2 regions of the Jeotgalibaca sp. MA1X17-3 genome follow, and region 2 is predicted to be linked to the other one. Evidence: riboswitches for the same ligand, from Rfam matches in the RefSeq annotation. Region 2 holds a riboswitch; the other holds the start of a gene.
What was found. A riboswitch is a leader RNA that binds a small molecule or an ion and turns the genes downstream of it on or off. The one in region 2 is predicted to bind lysine.

Region 1 (8,116 bases), 750 kb from region 2:
ATTGATCGTTTGAAACACAAAGAACTTACGATGTGGCCAAATGATAGTATTATTGAAATGACAAAATACTTATCAAAAATCGGAAAACCTGTATGGATTCGTCACGTACTTATTCCAGAACGGACAGATTATGATGAGTACCTTTCACGCCTAGGAGATTTTATTGCTACCTTGAAAAATGTAGTTAAAGTAGAAATTCTTCCCTATCATAAAATGGGGGTTTATAAATGGGAAACTCTTGAATTCCCTATAAATTAGAAGGAATTGATCCTCCAACTGCTGCTCGAGTAGAAAATGCTCGTAAATTATTACGTTGTGACGAATATATGGGGTATCAACAACTTTAAAAGAATAATAAAAGGGAAGGGCATGATTATTTATTGCCCTTTTCCTTTTTTTTATTATGATTGAAAGAACATATAAAAAGGAGAATTGATTAATGGAAAAGTTATTAGTATTTGGACACTTAAATCCAGACACAGATGCAATTGCATCAGCAATCACATTTGCACATTATCTAAATGAAATAGGAGTAGAAGCAGAAGCAGTTGCACTAGAAGCTCCTAATGAAGAAACAGCGTATGCTTTAAACCACTTTCATACAGAAGCACCTCGAGTTATTCATACGGCTTCTAATGAAACAAAGGCAGTTGCTTTAGTAGATCATAACGAAGCGCAGCAAAGTGTTTCTGATATTAAAGATGTTGAAGTAAAATATGTGGTTGATCATCATCGTATTTCAAATTTTGAAACAACTAATCCTTTATTTTACCGTGCAGAACCACTAGGATGTACGAATACAATTATTTATAAAATGTTTAGAGAAAAAGGACTAGAAATCTCAGTTTCATTAGCTGGCTTGATGCTTTCGGCAATTGTTTCTGACACCTTACTATTCAAATCGCCTACTTGTACCAACGAGGACCAGGAAGCAGCAAAAGAACTCGCCACTCTTGCTGGAGTTGATATTGAAGAGTACGGTCTAGAAATGTTAAAAGCAGGTACAAACTTAACTAGTAAATCAAATGAGGAACTATTAGATTTGGACGCAAAATCATTTCCAATGAGTGATAAAAGCGTTCGAATCGCACAAGTTAACACTGTAGACATTGATGAAGTTATCGAAAGAAAAGAGGACTTATGTACGCTTATGAATACAAGAAATACAACAGAAGGGTATGACTTATTCGTTCTCGTTATCACTGATATCATCGAAAGTAACTCTACTATTTTAGCAGTTGGAGATGGAGTTGATGTTGTTAAAAATGCCTTCCATGTTGATTTAGAAGGGCATGCAGCATTCCTTCCCGGAGTTGTATCTCGTAAAAAACAGGTAGTTCCACAACTTACAAAAGCATATTCTAAATAAATCATTATAACTATAGACTGAGTCTTTTCTGTTCAGTCTATTTTTTTATTTTTAAAATGGTAAAGAAAAGAAGTTTTTCAGAATTGTGATATACTCAAAATAGAATATGAAATGAATAAATAGAAAGTAGGAGAGCCGTTTGAAAATAGGAGTTTTATCTGATTTGCATATTGATATGAACGAAAAGAAATTAGAAATAGGCCAAAAATATGATCGGCTTCTTGCGGACCTATTATATAATAATGAAATCGATTTACTTTTGTTAGCAGGAGATATTAGTTCGGACTACCATGATTCTTTGAAATTTCTAGATCAGATGGCAGAACATGATGTATCTGAGATTTTGTTTGTACCAGGAAATCATGATTTTTGGTCGATTCGAAATGGTGAAACAAATACAAAAGAAATATACAAAGCCTTTCAAGATAGAGAAGAATCCCCAGTAAGAAATCCATTTATTATAAATGATCAAACGGCAATTGTAGGCAACCCTGGGTGGTATGATTATGGCTTTGCTAGTGACAAGTATTCGACGGTGGAGTTTGAAAATAAAAAATTGAAGGTAGGAGGTTGGAATGATCGATTATTTGTTCACTGGAACGAGCCAGATCAAGTTGTAGCTCAGCAGATGTTAGATCAAATCGAAAACGATATTCAGCTAGTGGGGGATAGGGAAATCATTCTAATGACTCATGTAGTTACACACCCTCAGTTTGTTGTACCACTACCCAATCGTATTTATGATTATTATAATGCTTTTCTAGGAGCCAAAAGCTACTATAGTCTCTACGAAAAATATCCTATTAAGCATAGTATAATGGGACATGTACACTTTCGAAAAACACTCATTGAAAATGGTATTCAGTATTACTGTTCCTGTTTAGGAAATGGAAAACATTGGTATACAAATGATGCCTATACTGAATTATCCTATACACTAGAAACATTTCTAATTAATGAATAATAAATGTAGAGAGTGAAGTGAAGATCGTGATAGCTATTCAGTTAAATGAAAATCGTACCTACACGAAAACAGATAACTGGGAACGAGCAAAATGGCTGCATTTTTCTAATCCATCACCTGAAGAGATCTATTTTTTGAAAAAAGAACACGAAATTCCTTCTGATTTTATTATTGATGTTTTAGATCGTTATGAAGTTCCTAGACAAGAACTGTATCAAAATGAAAAAGGAGAAAAATTCCACCTTTTAATTGTTTTATATTCAAAAGTAAAAAAGCAATTGGAGAATTATCGAGAATATCAAACACTACCATTAGCTATTATTGTCTCTGATAATCAAATTTTTACAATCAGTTCGGAAACACCTCTTTTTTTGAAAGATATTTATGAGAATAAATCAAAATTACATTCTAATATTTTAAGAGGAAACCATATTGTTTTAGATATTTTATGGGAGTTAACTCATTCATTTATACTAGATATTGCTGAAATTGATCATACAAGAGAAGAAATGGAAAAAAATATTGTATCAACTACAAAAAATGAGGCTTTCTATCAATTAATCGCCATTCATAAAAATTTAGTTTATTTTAATACGGGAATTAGTAAGAATCATATAATTATTCGTAGTCTGATAGAGAGCGATATATATTCAGATGATGTAAATGGAAAAAGTCTCCTGCACGATATAAAAATACTATCTAATCAAGCAGAAGTGATGGTTCATGAGGCCAATCAAATGATCGACCAATTAAGTGAGGTCTTCTCGAGTGTAATCGCAAATAATTTAAATAATATCATGAAATTCTTAACTTCTTTAACAATCGTACTAACGATTCCAACAATTATTGGGGCTTTTTGGGGAATGAATGTTGGGTTACCTATTGATAGAAGTCCATTTGCTTTTATCATTTTAGTGATTATCTCCATTCTATTAAGTATTGGTACGATTTATTGGTTAAAGAAAAAAGATTACTTATAAAAAAGAGAGAAGACAGAAAAAATACTGTCTTCTCTCTTTTTTACAACCAGGAACCTGTATAGTGATGAATGGAGTAGGTTTCATCTGTATCATTAATTTCACGAGTCCAGTAGCTTTTAGGTGAAAAATAAACTCTAGGGAAAATAGTTATTCCTAATATTTCTTGTTTTTCATTATTTAACTCTAATCCATGCTCTTGTAAAATTTCTGTAATTCTAATTACATTTGTTTTTTCATTTAAAGTGCCATCTTCATTTTTAAAATTGCGTTCATCATAATCAGAGAAAAGCATTTCTATAGTTGGATGATGGGGGACTGCTGCAATCATTGCAGTAGAAATGGTCGTTTCTACCTCAAAGCCCATAAATGCCTCTAATGTTAATAAATCATCCAAAGGCCGAATGACTTCCATATCCGTATCCATATAAATACCACCATGTTCTTTCAAGGCATACAAACGAGCTACATCAGAAACGAAGGCCCATTTTTCTTCTGCATAAGCCTCTTTTACATAGTCACCCATATTTTCAACATCAAAGGTTTCCTCATTCCAAACCATTATCTTATAGTCTGGACAAAATTTTTCCCAGCTAGCCATAACTTCTCTCTCAGTTTCTCCTAGTGGATTCCCACCAAACCAGCAGTAATGAATAATTTTAGGAATCATTTGTTCTCCTCCTTAATAATAGACAGCGACTCTATACCTATATTGTAAAGGAAATCAATTATTCTACCAAATTTTTAAATGTTTATGATTAGAATGATGAAATTAAGGCTATAAACAAATGAATTTATAATGAGAAAAGGTTTGACATCTCTTTTTTTATAAAGTATAGTGATAAAAAGAATAAAACAACGACATGAATTAGAGGCTGCGAAAACCATTAGTAGGAAACGAAAGGGGAATTCGCCGAAGTATCAATACAATTGATATTGGGGCTATGTTGAAAAGACATAGAACTATCAAGGTAAAATGCCCATTTTACCTATGGTGAGCTATTCATGTTGGGGCAAAAGGACGATTCTCAATCGTGAGCCTTTTGCTCACGGTTTTTTTATATTCTTTTTTAAAATAGATAAAAGGAAAAGGGGAATATAAAGATGAGAAATATTTGGAAAAAAGCAGCATTATTTTTGGGAGCAACAACACTATTGGCAGCATGTGGTTCAGGTTCGAGTGAGGATGAGCTTGTAGTAGGAATGGAAGCCGCATATGCCCCTTACAACTGGACACAAACAGATGAAAGTAATGGTGCTGTTCCAATTGAGGGAACAAATGAATTTGCTGGTGGTTATGATGTTGAAATTGCTAAAAAAATAGCAGAGAGTTTAGACAAAGAATTAGTTATTTTAAAAACAGAATGGGATGGATTAGTTCCAGCACTTCAAGCTAATAAAATTGATGCAATCATTGCAGGAATGTCCCCAACCGAAGATCGTAAAGAGACTATTAGTTTCAGTGATCCTTATTTAGAATCACAATTAGTTATAGTTGTAGCAAGTGGAAGTGAATTTGCAAGTGCAACGTCGTTAGAAGATTTTTCCGGAGCAAAAATTACAGCTCAACTCAATACATTTCACTATAATATGATTGATCAAATTCCAGATATTGAAAAAGATACAGCGATGGAAAGTTTCTCCTCCATGCGTGTTGCATTACAATCTGGTACCATCGATGGATACATTTCAGAATACCCAGAAGCAATTAGTGCATCAGAAGCAAATGATGCATTTACATTTGTAGAGTTTGAAGATGGATTTGAAACGGACCCTGAAGAAACCACTATTGCAATCGGTATTCGTAAAGAGGAACCTTTACTAGAAGATATGAATACTGCACTAAATGGCATCACAGAAGATGAAAGACAAGAGTTGATGAATCAAGCAATTGCTAATCAACCAGCAGCTAATTAATAAAGAAAGTTGAGGAATTATTTTGAATAACTTATGGAAAATTTTTACAGATAACTCTTCTCTTTTTTTAAATGGTGCATGGGTAACCCTTTATATTTCACTTATTGGAACAATCTTAGGTCTCATCATTGGACTGATATTGGGTGTCGTGCGAACCATTCCTCAACCAGATAAAGGAATAAAACGTTTCATCTTAAAAACAAGTAATTTTATTTCTACTATTTATATTGAATCTTTCGTGGAACTCCCATGATTGTTCAAGCGATGGTATTTTATTATGGTTCAGCCATCGCTTTTGGTTGGGATTTAAATAGAATTGCGGCAGCAATTTTTATTGTATCCATTAATACGGGAGCTTATATTACAGAGATTGTCAGAGGTGGAATTATTTCCATTGATGAAGGACAATTTGAAGGTGCAGAAGCAATTGGGATGACACACTGGCAAAGCATGAGGATTGTGGTTATGCCTCAAGTTCTCCGTAATATCTTACCAGCTGTCGGAAATGAATTTGTCATTAATATTAAGGATACTTCTGTATTGAATGTTATTTCTGTTACAGAATTATTTTTCCAAACAAAAACGGTAGCGGGTGTCAACTTCGATTACTTTGGTCCTTTTACAGTAGCGTGTATTCTATACTTAATTATGACGTTTACCGTTACAACCATCTTACGTACCATTGAAAAAAGATTAGATGGTCCTAAAACCTACCAAATGATTGGTGGAAATCAATCTCAAGTAATGGATATTGATAAAGCAGCTACGTTTAAAGAGGTGGAAAAATGAGTGCAATAATGGAAGTAAAAAAATTAAGTAAAAAATTTGGTGAGAGAGAAGTATTAAAAGATATTAGTTTTGAAGTAGAAAAGGGAAAAGTTATTTGTTTGATTGGTGCTTCTGGTTCAGGAAAGTCTACTTTACTACGTTGTTTGAATTTATTAGAAAAACCAACAACGGGTGAAATCTATTATAAGAATCAAAATATTTTAGAAAATCAAATGAATATTTTTCAGTATCGTTCTAAAGTTGGAATGGTTTTCCAGCAATTTAACTTATTTAAAAATTTAAATGTACTTGAAAATTGTGTAGTGGGACAGACTAATGTCATGAAAATATCTAAAAAAGAAGCAGAGAATAAAGCTCTTCATTTTCTTCAAGAGGTAGGGATGGAACCATTTATTCATGCTAGACCTGCACAGCTTTCTGGTGGACAAATGCAAAGAGTAGCCATTGCCCGAGCGCTATCTATGGAGCCAGACTTACTTTTGTTTGATGAACCCACTTCTGCGTTAGATCCACAGACAGTAGGAGAAGTTTTAAGAGTAATGAAGCAATTAGCTGATTCTGGACTAACAATGATTGTAGTCACACATGAAATGCAGTTTGCTCAAGAAGTATCGGACCATATCATTTTCATGGATCAAGGCGTGATTGAGGAAGAGGGGACACCGGACCAAATTTTTAATCATCCTAAAAATGAACGTACGAAAGAATTCTTGCATCGTATTTTAGCATCACCATTTTAATAAACCTTCGTAAACCCAGCAATGAAATTTGCTGGGTTTTTACAATTGAAATGTTAAACTTGCTACTATAATGGAAGTTTCTTATACTACAGATAGGTTATATGAATTCTACGAGAAACGTAAGGAGCAAAAAAATGACTGATATAGATAACCAATCAGCAATAAAACAATTAGCAGGATATATGAATGAAGCAAATATCATTTGTTTCTATGGCGGGGCGGGCACAAGTACAGAAAGTGGCATTCCTGACTATCGTTCAAAGCATGGTATTTGGACGATGATGGAGGAGAACGAACAAAATCCACTTTATTTTGCTAACGCAAAGAGAATAAAAGAAAATCCGGCAGCTTTTTTTAATAGAAGAAAAAAGCCAGGACTTAGACCAGAACCAAATGTAGGACATCTCGTTCTGGCAAATTTAGAAAAACAAGGAAAAGATATTCGAGTCATTACTCAAAACGTAGATGGTATGCATCAATTAGCTGGTCATCGATTTGTTTTAGAGCTCCATGGGAACCATAGAAATTGGTATTGTATGGAATGTGGACGCATTTATAAATATGATGAAGTTGAATATGATCAACACGGCGTCCCACGTTGTTATGTTGATTCAGGAATTGTACGCCCAAGTGTTGTTTATTTTGGAGAAAATGCAAACCGTGAAACGGTTGAAAAAAGCAAACACACCCTCAAAGTTAGTGATTTATTAATTATTGCTGGAACATCACTTTCAACACCATTAGCTACCCGACTAGTTCAATTATTCGAAGGAAAGCATGTTGTGATTATTAATCGTGATCCATTAGATATCCAGCCATTACGTACTGATTTATTTATTCAACGATCTGTAGGGGAAGTTTTAAAAGAAGTTCAACCATATATACATACAAATAAATAAGGAATGAACCCTTTTCAAGAAATTTGCTAAGAAATAGGAAAGAGACTAGAATTTATGTGAACTGCCCCCTGTCTACTTGACAGGGGGCAGTTCAATGTCCTAGCTCTTTTTTTATTTACGAAAGAAAGAGATTATAGAAAAAATGGCTATGTATTTGAGTTATGCTTTTAGAATTGAATCCAAAAGCATATGCTTGGAAATATCTTGAATAGATATAAAGTAAATGATTCGCTTCAAGGTGAATTATATGTTAAGATTCACTTAGAGACGAATCAAAATTAATAAAGGAGGGAGAATATGACAAAAAAAGAGCAAGAGCCCTTGTATGCAGCCATTATAGGTGATATCAAAGATTCTCGTAAAATTTTAGATAGAAAAAATGTACAAGAGAAATTTCATTCTGTTTTACAAAAAATAAATGAAAAGTATGCAGAGGATATCGCTTCTGAATTCCTGATTAC
Region 2 (8,116 bases):
TTACTTTTTCAGTGAATAAGGTGATGTCTTTGCTCATACGAGGAAGGAGTACGGTTTCTATCCAACCAGATTGAATAACGAAGTACCCAACTAGAAAGAGAACCATTAATTTTATAAAGTTTTTCAGGATTTTTTTCAAATGATTTTCACCTCTCTTTTTTTCAATTATTTCACTGCATTATAGCAAAGAAGCGAGTGGGTTAAAAGGAGATAGGACTACATGGGGCCAAACAGTAGTGAACGTATGAAGAATATGCTATGATTTTTATAGCAGTATATCGTTCAAAAATAAAAGGAGAGGAATAAAAATGCCGAGAATTAGTGATTTCCAAGTGATTGAAAGAGGACCACAAGCTACTCTAACGATCTATTCCGATGTTGAACTCAAACAGATCCATTCAGAAATATTTGAATCTCATAAAAAAGTCGCAGCTTATATCCAACAACTCGATATGAAACCATCAGGCCCTTTCTTTGTAATCTATCACGAATTTTCAAAAAAGAGTGTAAAAATGGAAGCTGGATTTCCTGTAAGGATGGAAAGAACTGGTAAAGAAGATATTCAACCGAGCCACCTAACAAGTGGTTTATTTCTTACAGCACTTCACTTGGGGCCTCATCAGGAGATTCCAAAAATATATACAGAAATGAATCAATGGTTGGAGCAAAATCATTTTAAGACAACAGGTGTTTCTGAAGAAATTTACTATAATCAAGAAAATAGTCGTGTGAAAGAAAACCAGTTAGTCTCCATGGTATTGATTCCGATTGAAAAATTAGAAACTTAAAAAGGAAAAGAAAGGTACGACTCTATGGATAAATTTAAAAAACCACAAGAAAACAAAATGGGAACGATGCCGATTAATCGTCTTTTAATCAGTATGTCTGTTCCAATGATGATTTCGATGCTGGTACAAGCATTATATAATATTGTAGACAGTATTTTCGTTGCTCAAATCGACGAGAAGGCTCTGACAGGTGTTTCGCTAGCCTTTCCGGTGCAAAGCTTGATGATCGCGATTGCGGTCGGTTCAGGGGTAGGAATTAACGCTTTAGTGTCTCGACGTTTGGGAGAAAAACGTTTTGAAGAGGCAAATCAAACCGCGGAAAATGGAATTTTTCTAAATATGCTTCACTATCTTTTATTTGCAGGATTAGCTATTCTTTTTATGAAGCAGTTTTTTCTTTCTCAAACGAATGATCCCGAAATCATTCGCCATGGACAAGAATATTTGTATGTCATTTCTTTTTTTGGTTTAGGTAAGTTCTTACAAATTACTTTTGAACGTCTGCTCCAATCGACTGGATTATCATTTTATTCAATGATTTCTCAAGGTGCCGGTGCAGTTATTAATATTATTATGGACCCTATTCTAATTTTTGGATTACTTGGTTTACCCGCAATGGGGACAAAAGGAGCAGCAATTGCTACCGTAATTGGCCAAAGTATCGCGGCTAGTTTAGGACTGTACTTCAATTTAAAATATAACAAAGAATTACAATTTTCATTAAAAAAATTCCAGCCACGACTTCAAATTTTGAAAGACATCTATGCGATTGGAATTCCTTCCATTCTAATGATGTCACTTGCTTCATTCTTGAATTTAGCAATGAATAATATTTTGATTGCATTCACTCCAACTGCAACAGCAGTCTTTGGAATTTATTTCCGTCTGCAGAGTTTCGTATTCATGCCAATTTTTGGAATGAATAATGGAATGGTTCCTATCATCGGTTATAATTATGGAGCGAGAAAAGCAGATCGAATTAAAGAAGTACTGCGACTAGGAGTGAAGTATGCTTTAAGTATCATGTTTATTGGAACGATTCTTTTCCAGTTATTCCCAGAACAGTTATTGAGTATGTTTAACGCTTCTCCAGAAATGCTGAAAATTGGAATTCCTGCCATGCGAATCATCAGTACACATTTTATTATGGCAGGGTTTACGATTGTGATGAGTTCAAGTTTCCAAGCGTTTGGATTAGGGAAGTATAGTCTAATTATTTCTCTTATCCGACAAGTGATTGTTCTATTGCCTGTTGCATATTTTATGGCTCAAACCGGAGATTTGAATCTGGTCTGGTGGGCCTATCCGATTTCCGAAGCAGTTTCAGTAATCGTCTGTCTCTTCTTCTTACGTGTGGTTACTAAAAATATAATTAATCGATTGGATGACAGTGATGGTCATCAGGGAGAAAAAAGAAAAATGAAAGAATCAAACCAACAAGTGATTAAAGCTGAAAAATAGTAATCATACAGAGGCCGCCTCATTTGAGAGCGGTTTTTTTCTTTTCATAAAAGGAAAGCACTTTAAAAAATATCTATAAAAGCACATATAGGGTTCTCAGTAGCGAAAACAGATGGTTTGGGCTATGATAAAAAGAAAAGCGGAGGGGATTAAATGAATCAAGATAAGTGGATTTCCATGCTCTCTTCTGTTGAAGGAATTGATGCAATCGTAATCGGCGGATCTCAAAGTCGTGGAGAAGCAGACAAAGAGTCAGATACGGATATTGGAGTGTATTACAATGACCAGATTGATTGGAAAGAACTCGAAAATACGTTAAGAGTATTGATGGATGAGACGAGCTTATCAGAAAAGATTCTCTATCTACCTGGAGAATGGGGACCATGGGTAAATGGTGGCTCTGGATTACGAGTAGATGGAAAATCTTATGATGTTATTCTTCGAGAAACCAAAAGAGTAGCCTCCGTTATTCAAGAGGTCCTTGCTGGAGAAATTACAGTAGACTACCAGACTGGTCATCCATTTGGCTTTGTAAATGCAATCTATGTAGCAGAAGTATATTATGCAATTCTATTATGGGAGACAGATTCCCGCCCGCTTACTTGTTTAAAAGAAAATGTAACGGATTCTCTCCCACCTAATATGAAAGAATCTCTTATTGAACGTTTTATGTTTGAAGCTGAATTTTCGATGCAAAGTGGCCATCAAGCAGCTTTTAGAGGAGATTTACATTATATCATGGGCTGTTTTTTTAGAACGGTAACCTGTTGGAATCAGGTTCTATATGCACTAAATGATACGTACTTTATGAATGAAAAAGGAAGCATAACAACTGCTAGAAACTTCCCAATAGCACCACGTGAGTATCAAGTTCGTGTCAATCAAGCCTATTTCTATTTAGCTGAACATCGACCTGCACTAGGATTTCAAGAATTCGAAATGCTTCATGAAGAAATCATCCACCTTGTTCAGAAATATCGTTTACGTAGAAAGGAAGAAAAGAATGACTAAAAAAGGAACCATAACGGTTAAAGGAAAAGGGTTTGCAAGTGCCCCACCTGATACGATAGAAGTTGCGATAGAACTCTCAGCGACAAAAGATACGTATGAAGAAGCAATGAACGATTCTAGTAATCGACTAGAAGGGATTCGTACTGCCTTACGTCCTCATCATTTTAATAAAGAAGATCTAAAAACAGCACATTTTCATATTGATACCGAATATGATTATCCAGAAAATAAGGATGGAGTCCAACAACGTCGACTCGTAGGGTATCGATATATACATAAATTATATTTTGAGTTTCAGAATGATAGCGAATTTTTAGGTGAGGTTCTTGAATCACTATCAAAATCAGAAATGAATCCTGATTTTTCAGTACGCTTTAAATTAAAAGATCAAACAAAGATTAAAAAAATAATGCTAGAAGAAGCTGTTCATGATGCTAGAGATAAAGCCCTCATTCTTACCAAAGCTAGCGGAGTAAAGTTGGATCGTATTGAGTCCATTCAATATGATTGGAGTGAAATAGAACTTTATTCTTCAAATTTCCTTCAAGATACACAAATGATGAGAGCATCAAGTTCTGTAATGGATATACAGCCAGAGGATATAGAAAATAGTGAAACGGTTTCCATTACGTGGAATTTAGCAAACGAATAATTTTTTTAAAAATCATGAAGTTTTGATTTGCTACTTGATGAGATTTGTTTTAAGATAGCTATTAACAAATAAAAGAATAACGTTCGATTTTGGAAGAGGTCGCGAAAAACAAGAGTAGAATTTCATTCGAAAGGGTTTTTCGCCGAAATACAGAAAATAATCTGTGTTGGGGTCAGTCTAAATAAGACTGATGCTGCCAGAATGTCTTGCCCAAAGACATTCAAGGAGTGCTTCCAAAGTTGAGGGCAGAAGGAAGCTCCACGATGAACCTTTTGCTCATCGTGGAGTTTTTGTGTACTCTTTTTTCGAAAAAACGTTGTTTCAAAAATAGAAAAGGCGGATTAGATATGAATAAAAAAAGAAATAAAGGGTTTCAGATGCCCCATACATATGTACTATTGATTTCAGTTATGATTATTATGGCAATTCTTACTTGGATTATTCCAGCAGGGCAATTCGAAGTGATAAAAGAAGGAACAAGAACGGTTGTTGTTCCTAATTCGTGGCACGCCGTAGAGTCTAGTCCCCAAGGTTTTTTTGAAATAATTAACTCAATCCCAAAAGGATTGGTTGAATCTGCAAGTATTTCAATTTTTATCTTTTTAATTGGTGGAGCATTTATGGTGATTAATGAAACAGGAATGGTAGCCGCATTTATTTTTAAAATAGCTAAACTTCTAAAAGGACGAGAAAGTTTAGTGATTCCAGTGTTTATTTTGATTTTTGGAATTACAGGAGCTACATTAGGCTTCTCAGAAGAAACAATTGTCTTTATTGCAATGGGGGTCTCACTAGCCATTGCTTTAGGATACGATGCAATCGTCGGAATGAGTATGATCGCACTAGGTGCAGCGATTGGATTTAGTGCTGGATTTCTAAATCCATTTACAGTTGGAATTGCACAAGGGATTGCTGAATTACCAACGTTTTCTGGAATGGGTTTACGGATTGTTATGTTTTTTGTTCTTTGGATTGTAACATCCATTTATGTCATGATTTATGCGAATAAAATAAAAAAAGATCCGACAAAAAGTTTTATGTACTCTCCTTATGATACAAAACGAACACAAGAGAAACTTGAAGAAGTTCAAATGAATAAACGTCATGTGGCTGTAGGAATTATTTTTGCAGCTGGAATGATTCTAATCGCGTATGGTGTTATTCAATACGGTTGGTTTGTTCAAGAAATTGGTGCCATTTTTATGGCAACTGGAATTATTGCGGGTTTTGTATATGGATATGGACCTTCTAAAATTGCTGAATTATTTGTTTTAGGTGCAAAAGACATGATTTTTGCTGCCCTAATCGTAGGGGTTGCTCGTTCCATTGTCATTGTGATGGAAGATGGAATGATTATCGATACAATTGTAAATTTCCTTGCAGGTAGCGTTCAAATTTTACCTGGTGCAGTTGCCTCTGTTGCTATGTATATAATCCAAATTATTATTAATTTTGTTATTCCGTCTGGAAGTGGACAAGCAGCAGCTACAATGCCAATTATGGTACCTCTCGCAGATGCAATTGGAATCACACGTCAAACATCAGTTTTGGCGTACCAACTAGGTAGTGGCTTTATGGATTCGATTATGATCACAAGTGGTGTGCTAATGGCGCAGCTTTCTGTAGCCAGAATTCCTTATACGAAATGGGTAAGATATTTAGCTCCACTTATGTTAATTTGGCTATTAATTGGAATGGCATTCCTACTGTATGCTTATAATATCGGTTATGGTCCATTCTAATAGTCTACTAAAAAAAGGCTTTCTTTTGACGGATATACTTTCCAGTGGTAAATTTAAGGGAAGAAATCAATAGAAGTTAAGAGAAAAGGAGCGGTCACAATGAGTGATTTTAAGTATGAAATAGTAGCCCATATTGGAGTGTTAAGTACTTCAGAAAAAGGGTGGACAAAAGAATTGAATGTGATTAAGTGGAATGATAATGAACCCAAGTACGATATTCGTGAATGGAATCCTGATCATACTAAAATGGGAAAAGGCATTACCATGAATGAAGAAGAGATTGGTCAACTCCGTTTATTCATTATTAATTAAGAAAAAAGATTTTTATATCGATAAATGTATAAAATAATAGACAACGAGGTAGCACTTTATATCATTAAAGTGTTATTTCGTTTGTTTTAATAGAAATATCTAAAAATCGTTGTCTAGTATTAGTCAAAAAGGAAGCATCTTATGATATGATTTAACTAACAGAACAAATCAATACATTAAAATTTAAAGAGTATTCGTCAAAAAACGGATGAAAGGAGAGCCATGTAATGATTACGACTAGTAGTATTTACGAAACGATTCTAAAAGAAAAAGAAGAAGATCCAAATTTACCTTATTCATTTCAGAATCCACAAGTTTCTGGAAGAGAAGATACGCTATTTGTATTGCTTACGGAAGGAATCCCTTTTAGTAGAAAGGAAGATTTAGCCTGTGAGTGTTGTGTACTATTAGAAAATCTTTTACAAAAAGAGGAAGATTTTCAAAATGATTCAGAAATCACTGAATTTCTAACTGAGAATCCCTTACGGCTATTCTTCATTGAACTCCGAGAACGACTGCGAGTGCTTTTAGAACACCAAACTTTTAATGAAAAAAAACTCCACACTTTTGCCATGGATCTAGTACGGAAAAGTTTGCATCCTGAAGAAGTGAAATTAGGTATTATTATTTTAGGTTTTTTTCCTAATGATTTAACCCAGCAGATATTCAAAACGTTGGGTTATCATAGTGATTTTACAATATATGTTGCAGAAAGTTTACGGCACTCTTATTTTTCACAAAATAAATTTATTTTTGACTTAGCTCAACATACGATTGGATATGGGAAGTTAGCAGCACTTTTTCTTCTTCGACCTGTAACGGAAGAGCAAAAAGGATGGGTAATAAAAGAAGGGATCAAAAGCTATTTTCTTTCAAATATATACTCTAGCCTTTCCTTTCAAAAAACGGATATTCGTGAATATTTGTTTGATGTAGAAATTACTGAAAACAATTATAGTGATTTAATGTATTTTTTAGCCTATCGAGAAGTCAATGATCTAGAATCTATTTCAGATAAAATGCTAACGTTTATGGAAAAAATTGTTGAAAAAAAGAATTCGCAATCTCGTTCATTGATCAAGCAGGAATGGTTATGATTTGGCATCAAATTATTGATAATTGGAAACAAGATTACCAAGATTTAGATCAAGACTCTGAAGATAAAGAAGAAATTAGTGAGTATTGGGAACTTCGTTTTAAACGTTATGAAGAAATTATTCGCTCGATTGAAATTTTCTTAAACAAACCAAAATGGAACTTAATTAGTAACAAGGAGTTAGCAAATCCTACTGAATCAGATTATCTGATTGTTACCGTCTTACAGTTTATGGAAATGACCCCGGAAATAAATATCTTTATTCCCATTTTAAGAAGAAACCCCTTAGGATTGCATCTATTGGACTTCTTTCTCATCAATCACCCCAATACCTACTTTATGAAGGTTTGTGATTATCTAAAACAATTGTTAAATAAAGAACTCTTTACTTTGACTTTAGAGTTTGACGAGGAAGAATTACCTGAAACACATGATTTATTTCGTGTGAACATGTGGTTAGAAACACTCTTTGAACTGATGATTGAGAAGGATTTATATGACGAAGAATGGCTATTAAAAGGGATTCATTACTACCAACCTAAAATACGTAGAATAGCATTACAAGGACTAAAGAAAAATCGTGAGAAATGGAATGAAAAAGTTTTAGGAGAATTGGAAGCTTTAACGAAGCTAGAAAAAAATAGAAAAAACTCCAATTTATTGCGTTTTTTACTAGATCCAGAAGCGGAAGCAGAAAAAGAACGGAAATTTTTAAAAGTAGAAAATCCAGTGATCAAAAAAAGTAGCGCAGATAGAAAGTTATTAGATACGTACATTACAGGCGCCCATCAACATGATTTATCCGTCATTGATGTCTTAATTAGAAAAGGGAGCCTTCTACAATTGGTACGCGATAAAGATCACGAGCTCGATCGTCATGCAATTGCGGTAACGTTGGAGAACGGCTATCTATTAGGATATATTCCCCGTATAGATAATCGGGTACTTGCCAATCTTTTAGAAAATAATGATATCTTGTATGCCATAATGACTAGTGAGGATATTTATGAAGCAGATCCGCGTATTACGATTATGCTGAGGCAAAGAGGGGAAA

Region 1: linked by a shared signal. The riboswitch ahead of LZ578_RS12705 (ABC transporter permease subunit) and the one ahead of LZ578_RS10750 (YfcC family protein) in region 2 are both predicted to bind lysine.

The regions. Positions count from the first base shown of each region.
Region 1 is NZ_CP090983.1:1,398,797-1,406,912, reverse strand. Features, by position in the region: partial or broken gene pflA (pyruvate formate-lyase-activating protein) at 1-347, shown strand, start outside; gene LZ578_RS07030 (manganese-dependent inorganic pyrophosphatase) at 440-1,369, shown strand; gene LZ578_RS07025 (metallophosphoesterase) at 1,509-2,333, shown strand; gene LZ578_RS07020 (magnesium transporter CorA family protein) at 2,351-3,313, shown strand; gene LZ578_RS07015 (glycosyltransferase family 32 protein) at 3,354-3,980, opposite strand; lysine riboswitch at 4,172-4,320, shown strand; partial or broken gene LZ578_RS12705 (ABC transporter permease subunit) at 4,415-6,016, shown strand; gene LZ578_RS06995 (amino acid ABC transporter ATP-binding protein) at 6,013-6,756, shown strand; gene LZ578_RS06990 (Sir2 family NAD-dependent protein deacetylase) at 6,891-7,655, shown strand; gene LZ578_RS06985 (SatD family protein) at 7,953-8,116, shown strand, end outside.
Region 2 is NZ_CP090983.1:2,153,340-2,161,455, reverse strand. Features, by position in the region: gene LZ578_RS10775 (CAP domain-containing protein) at 1-139, opposite strand, end outside; gene LZ578_RS10770 (GyrI-like domain-containing protein) at 309-788, shown strand; gene LZ578_RS10765 (MATE family efflux transporter) at 813-2,249, shown strand; gene LZ578_RS10760 (nucleotidyltransferase domain-containing protein) at 2,403-3,260, shown strand; gene LZ578_RS10755 (SIMPL domain-containing protein) at 3,253-3,912, shown strand; lysine riboswitch at 3,998-4,153, shown strand; gene LZ578_RS10750 (YfcC family protein) at 4,260-5,654, shown strand; gene LZ578_RS10745 (YdbC family protein) at 5,754-5,966, shown strand; gene LZ578_RS10740 (hypothetical protein) at 6,194-7,063, shown strand; gene LZ578_RS10735 (HIRAN domain-containing protein) at 7,060-8,116, shown strand, end outside.